Regions from separate parts of the Lelliottia sp. CFBP8978 genome, predicted to be linked through region 1. Evidence: predicted binding sites of a transcription regulator. Region 1 holds the regulator's gene; the other holds the start of a gene.
What was found. The regulator CRP, encoded in region 1, controls carbon source genes, mostly activating them, when cyclic AMP is high. The targets are predictions, from matches to a motif close to ATGTGANNNNNNTCACAT.
Positions count from the first base shown of each region.

Region 1 (5,476 bases):
GCTGCCAATTAGCCTGCAACAGCTGAAGCGTATGCGCCGTCTGCGTGAATTCGACGATCTGATTACGTCGAAGATCCACGGCTTTGCCGACGCGATAGATTACTATCGTCAGTGTAGCGCCATGCCGTTGCTGAATCAGATCACCAAACCGACGCTGATCATCCATGCCAAAGACGATCCGTTTATGGATCATCACTCCATTCCGGCGCCGGAACATCTGCCCGCCAACGTACAGTATCAACTGACTGAGCATGGCGGCCATGTCGGCTTTATCAGCGGCACATTACGACGGCCAAAAATGTGGCTGGAAGCGCGGATCCCCGACTGGTTAACCCCCTACCTGGAAGGCAAAAAATGATGATTCCCTGGCAGGATCTGGCTCCCGAAACGCTGGATAGCCTGATTGAAAGCTTTGTATTACGCGAGGGCACCGATTATGGTGAACATGAACGTTCGCTTGAGCAAAAGGTCGCCGATGTAAAACGGCAGCTACAAAGTGGCGAGGTGTTGCTGGTGTGGTCTGAACTGCACGAAACCGTCAACATCATGCCGCGCAATCAGTTTCGCGGTTGATTGTTCCATCTTTCCAGTCAGGGAGTTGCTATGTCCGCCAGACATCCGGTTATTGCCGTTACGGGTTCAAGTGGTGCGGGAACCACCACCACCAGCCTCGCTTTTCGCAAGATCTTCGCCCAACTCAATTTGCATGCTGCCGAAGTTGAAGGTGACAGCTTTCACCGCTATACCCGTCCGGAAATGGATATGGCGATTCGCAAGGCCCGCGATTCAGGGAAGCACATCAGCTATTTCGGCCCTGATGCGAACGATTTCGGCCTGCTGGAACAAACCTTTATTGATTACGGCCACACCGGTAAAGGTCAGTCGCGCAAGTATCTGCATACCTACGATGAAGCCGTCCCATGGAACCAGGTTCCGGGTACGTTTACGCCGTGGCAGCCGCTGCCGGAACCCACCGATGTCCTGTTCTACGAAGGATTGCATGGCGGCGTAGTGACACCCCAGCATGACGTGGCGCGCCATGTTGATCTGCTGGTGGGCGTGGTGCCGATTGTCAATCTGGAGTGGATCCAGAAGCTGACCCGTGACATGAGCGAACGCGGCCATTCCCGTGAAGCGGTGATGGATTCTGTCGTGCGCTCAATGGAAGATTACATCAACTATCTGACACCACAGTTTTCACGAACCCACATCAACTTCCAGCGCGTTCCGACGGTGGACACCTCAAACCCGTTCGCAGCAAAAACCATTCCGTCACTGGACGAGAGTTTTGTGGTGATCCACTTCCGCAATCTGGAAGACATTGATTACCCCTGGCTGCTGGCGATGCTGCAGGGCTCATTTATTTCCCACATCAATACATTGGTGGTCCCGGGCGGGAAGATGGGTCTGGCGATGGAGCTGATTATGATGCCGCTGGTGCAGCGACTGATGGAAGGCAAGAAGATCGAGTAACCCTATTCCCTCTCCCCGTGCAGAGGGTCACGATGAGGGCATCGGTGCGCACGATGCCCCATCAGTCAGCCTTCGATCACATCATACGAATGCGTGATTTTCACCGCTTTTTCCAGCATTAACGCCACAGAGCAGTACTTCTCGGCAGAGAGATCGACCGCGCGGGAAACCGCCGCATCCTTCAGATCTTTCCCGGTCACGATAAAGTGCAAATTGATATGCGTGAACAGGCGCGGGGCCTCTTCGCGACGCTCGGAGGTCAGCTTCACTTCGCAGTCCGTCACCTCATGGCGACCCTTTTGCAGAATCGAAACCACGTCGATTGCGCTACAGCCGCCGGCGGCCATCAGCACAACTTCCATCGGGCTTGGCGCTTTATCACCGGAGTTACCATCCATCAAAATCTGGTGTCCGGAAGCGGATTCACCGAGGAACGTTAAACCTTCAACCCATTTCACACGCGCTTGCATATTCATTAACTCCGACGTTGCAATTTTCCGAACAGATTACGCGCGCGTTACAATTCTCGCAACGGAAGACGACCTGCGTCATGCTGAAGCGAGACACCAGGAGACACGCGGCGAAAGCTATGCTAAAACACTCTGGATGCTACAGTAATACATTGACGTTACACATGTATGCAGAGGACATCAAACATTACTGGCTGCGAAACAAAATGACAGCCGCATTCCCAGGTACGGGGAAGAATTCGATTGCAACCCCAGAGTCAGGATGCGATTTATGACTCTGGTGACAGCTTATAACAGAGGATAACAGCGCATGGTGCTTGGCAAACCGCAAACAGACCCGACTCTCGAATGGTTCTTGTCTCATTGCCACATTCATAAGTACCCATCGAAGAGCACGCTGATTCACCAGGGTGAAAAAGCGGAAACGTTGTATTACATCGTCAAAGGCTCGGTGGCAGTGCTGATTAAGGATGAAGAAGGGAAAGAAATGATCCTTTCTTATCTGAACCAGGGTGATTTCATCGGTGAACTGGGCCTGTTTGAAGAAGGCCAGGAACGTAGCGCCTGGGTACGTGCAAAAACCGCGTGTGAAGTCGCCGAAATCTCCTACAAGAAATTCCGTCAGTTGATCCAGGTGAATCCGGATATTCTGATGCGTCTTTCTTCGCAGATGGCTCGCCGCCTGCAGGTCACTTCCGAGAAAGTGGGTAACCTTGCCTTCCTGGACGTGACAGGCCGCATCGCACAGACATTGCTGAACCTGGCGAAACAGCCTGACGCCATGACCCACCCGGACGGTATGCAAATTAAAATTACCCGTCAGGAAATTGGTCAGATCGTCGGGTGTTCTCGTGAGACCGTTGGCCGTATCCTGAAAATGCTGGAAGATCAGAATCTGATCTCCGCCCACGGTAAAACTATCGTGGTTTACGGAACGCGTTAATTCCGGTCAGACGGCGTGCCATCGCAAGGTGTCACGCCGTTTTTGTCTCTGGCAACCATGTGGCGCAGGCTGATTTATCACCCGGAAGTTAACTACGCACTTCGGCAAACGCTGGTGTTATGTCTCCCCGTGGCTGTCGGTCTGATTCTCGGCCAACTGCAACATGGTCTGCTGTTCTCTCTCGTGCCTGCCTGCTGTAACATCGCCGGTCTGGACACCCCGCATAAGCGCTTTTTCAAACGTCTGATTATTGGCGGCAGTTTGTTTGCCGGTTGCAGCCTCGCCGTGCAGCTCTTACTTGCCCGCGACATTCCTCTGCCGCTGATTTTAACCGTGCTGGCGATGACGCTCGGCGTCACCGCGGAGATCAGTTCGCTTCATGCGCGCCTGCTGCCCGCATCGCTCATCGCCGCGATTTTCACCCTTAGCCTTGCCGGAAATATGCCCATCTGGGAGCCGCTGCTGATCTATGCCCTCGGCACGTTGTGGTACGGATTGTTCAACTGGTTCTGGTTCTGGATGTGGCGCGAACAGCCCTTACGCGAATCCCTGAGCCTGCTGTACGTCCAGCTCGCGGAGTATTGCGAAGCAAAATACACCTTGCTGACGCAACATACCGATCCGGAAAAGTCGCTGCCGCCGCTGCTCACTCGCCAGCAAAAGGTGGTGGATCTGATTAGCCAGTGCTACCAGCAGCTCCATATGCTGGCCGCCAATAAGAATCATGAATACAAGCGGCTGCTGCGCACGTTTCAGGTCGGGCTGGATCTTCAGGAGCATATTTCCGTCAGCCTGCATTATCCTGCCGAGGTGCAAAAACTGGTGGAGCGCAGCCACGCCGAAGCGGTGATCCGCTGGAATGCGCAAACGGTCGCCGCGCGCCTGCGGGTACTGGCTGACGATATTCTGTACCACCGCTACCCCACGCGCTTTACGATGGAAAAACAGCTGGGCGCGCTGGAGAAAATCGCACGTCAGCATCCGGACAATCCGGTCGGGCAGTTCTGCGCCTGGCACTTTAGCCGCATCGCGCGCGTGCTCCGCACCCAGCGCCCCCTCTATTCCCGCGACCTGATGGCCGATAAGCAAAAACGCCTGCCGTTGCTGCCAGCGTTAAAAAGCTATTTGTCCCTGAAATCCTCGGCCCTGCGCAATGCGGCGCGGATCAGCGTAATGCTCAGCATTGCCAGCCTGATGGGCATGGCGCTGCATCTACCGAAACCCTACTGGATTTTAATGACGGTGCTGTTTGTCACGCAAAATGGCTACGGCGCCACCCGCGTGCGGATCCTGCACCGGGCAGCGGGCACGGTCGCAGGACTGGTGATTGCTGGCATAACGCTGCACTTCCACGTACCGGACGGCTTCGCCCTGGCAGGAATGCTGGTGATCACCCTCGTGGGTTATCTGATTATCCGCAAAAACTACGGCTGGGCGATGGTCGGATTTACCGTCACGGCGGTGTATACCCTGCAATTGCTCACGCTGAACGGCGAACAGTATATTGTCGCGCGACTGGTGGATACGTTGATTGGCTGTCTGATCGCCTTTGGCGGCATGGTCTGGCTGTGGCCCCAGTGGCAGAGTGGGCTGTTGCGACAGAATGCGCACGATGCGCTGGAGGCCGATCAGCAGGCGATTCGCCTTATTCTGAGCGACGATCCGCAGCCTTCCCCGCTGGCCTATCAGCGCATGAAGGTCAATCAGGCCCATAACGCGCTGTTTAACTCCCTCAATCAGGCGATGCAGGAGCCGGGCTTTAATTCCCATTATCTGGCGGATATGAAGCTGTGGGTCACCCATAGCCAGTTTATCGTCGAGCATATCAATGCCATGACCACGCTGGCACGCGAGCATGCGATGCTGACGCCGGACCTGGCGCAGCGCTATTTGCAGTCGTGTGAAATTGCGCTGCAGCGATGCCAGCAGCGTCTGGAGTATGACGCGCCGGGGGAATCCGGAGACTCTAACATTCTTGAAGCACCGGAAACGCTCACCTGGGGCCCTATGAGCACGCTGGAACAGCATTTACAGCGCGTTCTGGGACATCTGAACACCATGCACACCATTTCGTCGGTCGCATGGCGTCAGCGCCCGCATCACGGCATTTGGCTGACGCGGATTATGCGCCGTAAGGCGTCGTAAGTTTTGCGGCTCCGTATTCCGGGACAAAACCAAGCCGCTACCTGGCGACTCCATTAGCCCTGAACGATCTTCTTCACCGCACTGGCAAAACGCGTCATCCCGGCTTCGATATCCTGCTCTTCCACCACCAGCGACGGCGCAAAGCGCATTACATCTGGGCCGGCATTCAGTACCATCACCCCTTCGTGCGCAGCCGCATGGAGGAAGTCACGCGCGCGGCCTTTATACTGCGGCTTCAGTTCCGCACCGACTAACAGTCCCATGCCGCGAATATCGCTGAACACGTCGTACTGTGCGTCGATCTTCTGAAGATGCTGCACAAACTGCTCGCGCTTCGCGTTGACGCCGTTCAGCACTTCCGGGGTGTTGATAATATCGAACGCCGCTCCGGCAATCGCGCACGCCAGCGGGTTGCCGCCATAAGTGGAACCGTGAGAGCCGACGT
Region 1 is NZ_CM188253.1:4,041,342-4,046,817, forward strand. It holds gene SOM82_RS19060 (hydrolase) at 1-358, shown strand, start outside; gene SOM82_RS19065 (YheU family protein) at 355-573, shown strand; gene SOM82_RS19070 (phosphoribulokinase) at 604-1,473, shown strand; gene SOM82_RS19075 (OsmC family protein) at 1,539-1,943, opposite strand; gene crp (cAMP-activated global transcriptional regulator CRP) at 2,254-2,886, shown strand; gene SOM82_RS19085 (YccS/YhfK family putative transporter) at 2,944-5,031, shown strand; gene argD (bifunctional acetylornithine/succinyldiaminopimelate transaminase) at 5,085-5,476, opposite strand, start outside.

Region 2 (5,476 bases), 2.0 Mb from region 1:
TATGTCGAGTCTGTTTTGGCGGCTATCCATTAAGTATAGATATCTGACAAAAGAGACTGCATCGGAGAGGGTGTTAAAAAGGCCCCACTGACGTGGAGCCTTTATTGTACGCTTTTTACGGCGTGATTTCAGTCAATTCCAGTTACATGGATTGAGTGAAGGTACGGGTGATAACGTCCTGCTGCTGTTCTTTAGTCAGGGAGTTAAAACGTACTGCGTAGCCAGATACACGAATGGTCAGCTGCGGATATTTTTCCGGGTTTTCCATTGCGTCGAGCAGCATTTCACGGTTCATCACGTTCACGTTCAGGTGTTGACCACCTTCGATGGATGATTCGTGATGGAAGTACCCGTCCATCAGGCCAGCCAGGTTGGTTTTACGCACTTCGTCGTCTTTACCCAGCGCATTCGGAACGATGGAGAAGGTATAAGAGATACCATCTTTAGCGTAAGCGAACGGCAGTTTAGCAACGGAGGTCAGAGAGGCAACAGCACCTTTCTGGTCACGGCCGTGCATTGGGTTGGCACCTGGACCGAATGGCGCGCCAGCACGACGACCATCTGGGGTGTTACCTGTTTTCTTACCATACACAACGTTAGAGGTGATGGTCAGAACAGACTGAGTTGGGATCGCGTTGCGGTAAGTGGTCAGTTTCTGAATTTTCTTCATGAAACGTTCAACCAGGTCAACGGCCATGTCATCTACACGAGAGTCGTTGTTACCAAACTGCGGGTATTCGCCTTCGATTTCGAAGTCGGTCGCCAGACCATCTTCGTCACGAATTGGTTTAACTTTCGCATATTTGATTGCAGACAGGGAGTCAGCCGCAACGGACAGACCTGCGATACCACATGCCATGGTGCGAACCACGTCACGGTCATGCAGAGCCATCAGAGAGGCTTCGTAGCTGTACTTGTCATGCATGTAATGGATGATGTTCAGAGCGGTGACATACTGCTTAGCCAGCCAGTCCATGAAGTGATCCATACGATCCATCACTTCGTCGAAGTTCAGAACATCGCCTTTGATTGGTTCAGATTTAGGACCAACCTGGATTTTCAGTTTTTCGTCCACGCCGCCATTGATAGCGTAAAGCATGGTTTTCGCGAGGTTAGCACGCGCACCGAAGAACTGCATTTGCTTACCAACAACCATTGGGCTTACGCAGCAAGCGATAGCGTAGTCATCGTTGTTGAAGTCAGGACGCATCAGATCATCGTTCTCGTATTGCAGAGAAGAGGTATCGATGGACACTTTAGCAGCGAATTTCTTGAAGTTCAGAGGCAGTTTTTCTGACCACAGAACGGTGATGTTTGGTTCCGGAGACGGGCCCATGGTGTACAGGGTGTTCAGGAAACGGAAGCTGTTTTTGGTTACCAGAGTACGGCCATCAACGCCCATACCACCGATAGATTCAGTTGCCCAGATTGGGTCACCAGAGAACAGCTCATCATATTCTGGGGTACGCAGGAAGCGAACCATACGCAGTTTCATGACCAGGTGGTCAATCATTTCCTGTGCGTCTTGCTCGGTGATTTTGCCCGCTTTGATGTCGCGTTCGATGTAAGCATCCAGGAAGGTGGATACGCGACCGAAGGACATTGCTGCACCGTTCTGAGACTTAACAGCAGCCAGGTAGCCGAAGTAAGTCCACTGAATAGCTTCCTGAGCATTGGTAGCAGGACCAGAGATATCGCAGCCGTATTTAGCCGCCATCTCTTTGATCTGACCCAGTGCACGGTACTGTTCAGAGATCTCTTCACGCAGACGGATAGTCGCTTCCAGGTTTACGCCGTTTTCCAGATCGGACTGCAGAGAGACGAACTGAGCGTATTTGTCTTTCATCAGGAAGTCGATACCGTACAGCGCAACGCGACGGTAGTCACCGATGATACGACCACGACCGTAGGCATCTGGCAGACCAGTCAGTACACCAGATTTACGGCAGTTCAGGATGTCTTTGGTATAAACGTCAAACACGCCCTGGTTGTGAGTTTTGCGGTATTCGCTGAAGATTTTTTTCAGCATTGGGTCCAGTTCGCGATCATACGCTTTGCATGAACCTTCAACCATTTTGATGCCACCGAACGGAATAATCGCACGTTTCAGTGGTTTTTCAGTCTGCAGACCAACGATTTTCTCAAGGGCTTTGTTGATGTAGCCAGCGTCGTGAGAAGTGATGGTAGAAGCAACGGAAGTGTCGAAATCAACTGGCGCATGAGTGCGGTTTTCCAGTTTAACGCCTTCCATTACGTTGTCCCACAGCTTGGTGGTTGCGTCAGTTGCACCAGCCAGGAAGGATTCGTCACCTTCATACGGGGTATAGTTTTTCTGAATGAAGTCACGTACGTTGACTTCTTTCTGCCAGTCACCTTTCGCGAAACCTTCCCAGGCTGTGGCTAACTTTTCATTAAGCTCGGACATGTGATACCTACCTTCTTAAGTGGATTTTTTATTTACTGCCTGAGAAACCATCAATGATGATTGTCGCCACGCAGGTAAATGACCCAGTATGTCAACCCAACCAGCAGACCCCCACCGATAATGTTCCCAATGGTGACAGGGATCAGGTTATCTGTGATGAAATTCATAATGGTCAGATGAGAAAAACTTTCCGGGGTTGAACCGATAGCAGTCCAGAACTCCGGGCTCGCAAAGTTGCGGATTACAATACCCATTGGGATCATAAACATGTTTGCGATACTGTGCTCAAAGCCGCTGGCGACGAACATTGCTACTGGCAGAACCATAATCATGGCTTTGTCCATCAGGCTGCGTCCGGAGTAGCTCATCCAGACCGCCAGGCAGACCATCAGGTTTGCGAGGATGCCAAGAGCAACAGCTTCGATAAAGGTGTGATGCATTTTGTGGTCAGCGGTTTGCAGGACGTTCAGGCCCCAGCCACCGTTGGCGGTCATATACTCGCCCGACAACCACATAAGCAGAACAAAGAGCAAACAGCCAATCAGGTTGCCAACGTAGACATTAATCCAGTTGCGCGCCAGCTGGCCCCAGGTGATTCTTCCGCTCGCTTTCGCTACCACGATCAGCACCGTCGAGGTAAAGAGGTCGGCGCCGCAAATGACGCACAGAATCAAACCCAGTGAGAAGCAGATACCACCAATGAGTTTCGCAATACCAAAAGGCATCGCAGCAGTACCGGTAGTCGCAGTGATGTAGAACACAAAAGCGATGGAGATGAACACACCAGCGGTAATCGCCAGATAGAACGTCGTCATCGGGTGTTTCGTTGCTTTATAGACACCCGCCTCTTCGGCAACTTTGGCCATCGCAGCTGGGAGTATTAGATCAAAAGGGTTGTCAGCTTTCACACTAACTCTCTCTTTATTAAGTCGGCGACGAGATACTAACAAAGCATTATAGAAGAGAAATTGATATAGATCATATCTCGCCTGGCTTATAGGCCCGCAAAGCGCATGGTTTTACAGCAATTGCGGCGTAAGTTTTTGATTATCCGTATAAAAATAAATTTTAAAAGTTGTGAAAAGAGTTGAATTATTTCCTGGGACCTCACCAGTAGCAGTTAATTAAAATGGAGTAATTACCCTAAAAAGTAACAGTAAAGCCCAGGTAAACATAATTATATTTACCTGTATTTAACTTTATTATTACATTCAATATTTATTGCCAGCGAAATAATAAAACGGGGCAATGAAATTGCCCCGTAATATAGCCCAGACGCGTAAGTACGCCTACTATCTGTAATGCTATGTGCGCTTATTTTGACCAGTGAGCCGTTTTAGCGCGCTGCAGTTTTTCGTAGGCCTTGAGCAGTGACTGATGCGCCGGGAAGGCTTTCAGATCGCTGTCCACAGCCTGAAGACCATAGAACGGCGCTTCTCCACTCAGAGCGGCACTTGCCGCTTCAACTGCCTCTGCGCCATACATCCGTACGAAAGCGTTCAGATATTGCAGCGGCTGACGATCTTCTTCCTGAGACAGCAGCAGCAGAGTTTGCAGGCAGCGATAGTAATTCGCCCGCTCTGCGCTGAAGACTGACTGATTATATTCGATTGTCCATTCCGTCCAGGCCAGAGCCTGATCCAGGTCGCCACCCGCCAGCGCCAGCATGGATTTCAGTTCGCCGATACGCAGGGTGTACCAGCCATTATCTTTACCGGTCGCCAGACCCAGCAGCTCACGCACGCGGGTAAGATCGTCATGGCCTTCATCATCCAGTTGGGCGATGAGGTTCAGATAATCATCTTTTTCCCACTCACTACCTGGCAACGCCAGCAGCGTCTCGCGCAGATGGCTACCCATACTGTTGTTTGCCAGCCACAGATCTTCTGCAGGGTAAATATCAGACATGCCTGGGACGATAATACGGCAAGCGTAGACGCTCAGATGCTCGTAATCGGCGATGTAAACTTCTTTATCTTCAGCTTTGAAGATCGCCATCAACGTCGCGAACTCTTCTTCCGTCGTGCCAGAGAAGTTCCAGTCAACAAACGGGTAATCAGCGTCCTGTTTGAACATATCCCATGAGATCAAACCGCTGGAGTCGATAAAGTGTGTTTCCAGATTAGTGTGCTCACCCACTTCTTCGTCATCGAAGGTTGGCGGAGTAAAGACGTCAAGGTCTTTCAGGCTACGGCCTTGCAGCAGTTCGGTTACGGTACGCTCCAGCGCCACGCCAAAGTCCGGGTGGGCGCCAAACGAAGCGAAGCAGGTACCGTTAGCTGGATTGAACAGCACCACACAGATAACCGGGTATTTGCCGCCCAGAGAGCCGTCATAAGCGAAGATCGGGAAGCCTTCAGCTTCCAGTTTGGCGATGGACTCGACCACGCCCGGGTAGCGCGCCAGCACGTCGGCCGGAATTTCTGGCAGGCTGATCGATTCCGCAATGATGCGATTTTTAATATGACGCTCAAACACCTCGGAAAGACCCTGAACCCGGGCTTCGTTGCGGGTGTTACCGGCAGACATACCGTTGGAAACGTACAAGTTACCGACAATGTTCATCGGGATGTAAACGGTTTTTTCGTCAGACTGGCGGGTAAATGGCAGAGCGCAAATACCGCGTTCGTCGTTGCCCGACTGCAAATCAACCAGCATGCCCGCGGTCAGTTCGTTATCAGGATCGTAGAACGCGCGCAGGCGCTCATCGAGAATGCCCTCTGGCAATTCATCATCTTCAGTCAGCGGGAACCATTTTTCGTTCGGGTAGTGAACGAATGGACCATTTGCAATCGTATCGCCCAGCCAAAAATCGGCGAAGAAATAGTTAGTCGACAGACGTTCGAAATACTCGCCCAGCGCAGAAGCCAGAGCCGCTTTTTTAGTCGCGCCTTTACCGTTGGTAAAGCACAGCGCGCAGTCGGTATCACGAATATGGACAGACCAGACGTGGGGTACCGGGTTGAGCCAGGAGGCTTCTTCGATATTAAAGCCCAGGTCGGTCAGTTTTTGCTGGAAGCGAGCGATGGAATCTTCCAGAGCGGCGTCTTT
Region 2 is NZ_CM188253.1:1,547,283-1,552,758, forward strand. It holds gene pflB (formate C-acetyltransferase) at 143-2,425, opposite strand; gene focA (formate transporter FocA) at 2,476-3,333, opposite strand; gene ycaO (30S ribosomal protein S12 methylthiotransferase accessory factor YcaO) at 3,740-5,476, opposite strand, start outside.
Region 2: the regulator CRP is predicted to act here: its motif matches at 3,392-3,409, upstream of focA (formate transporter FocA).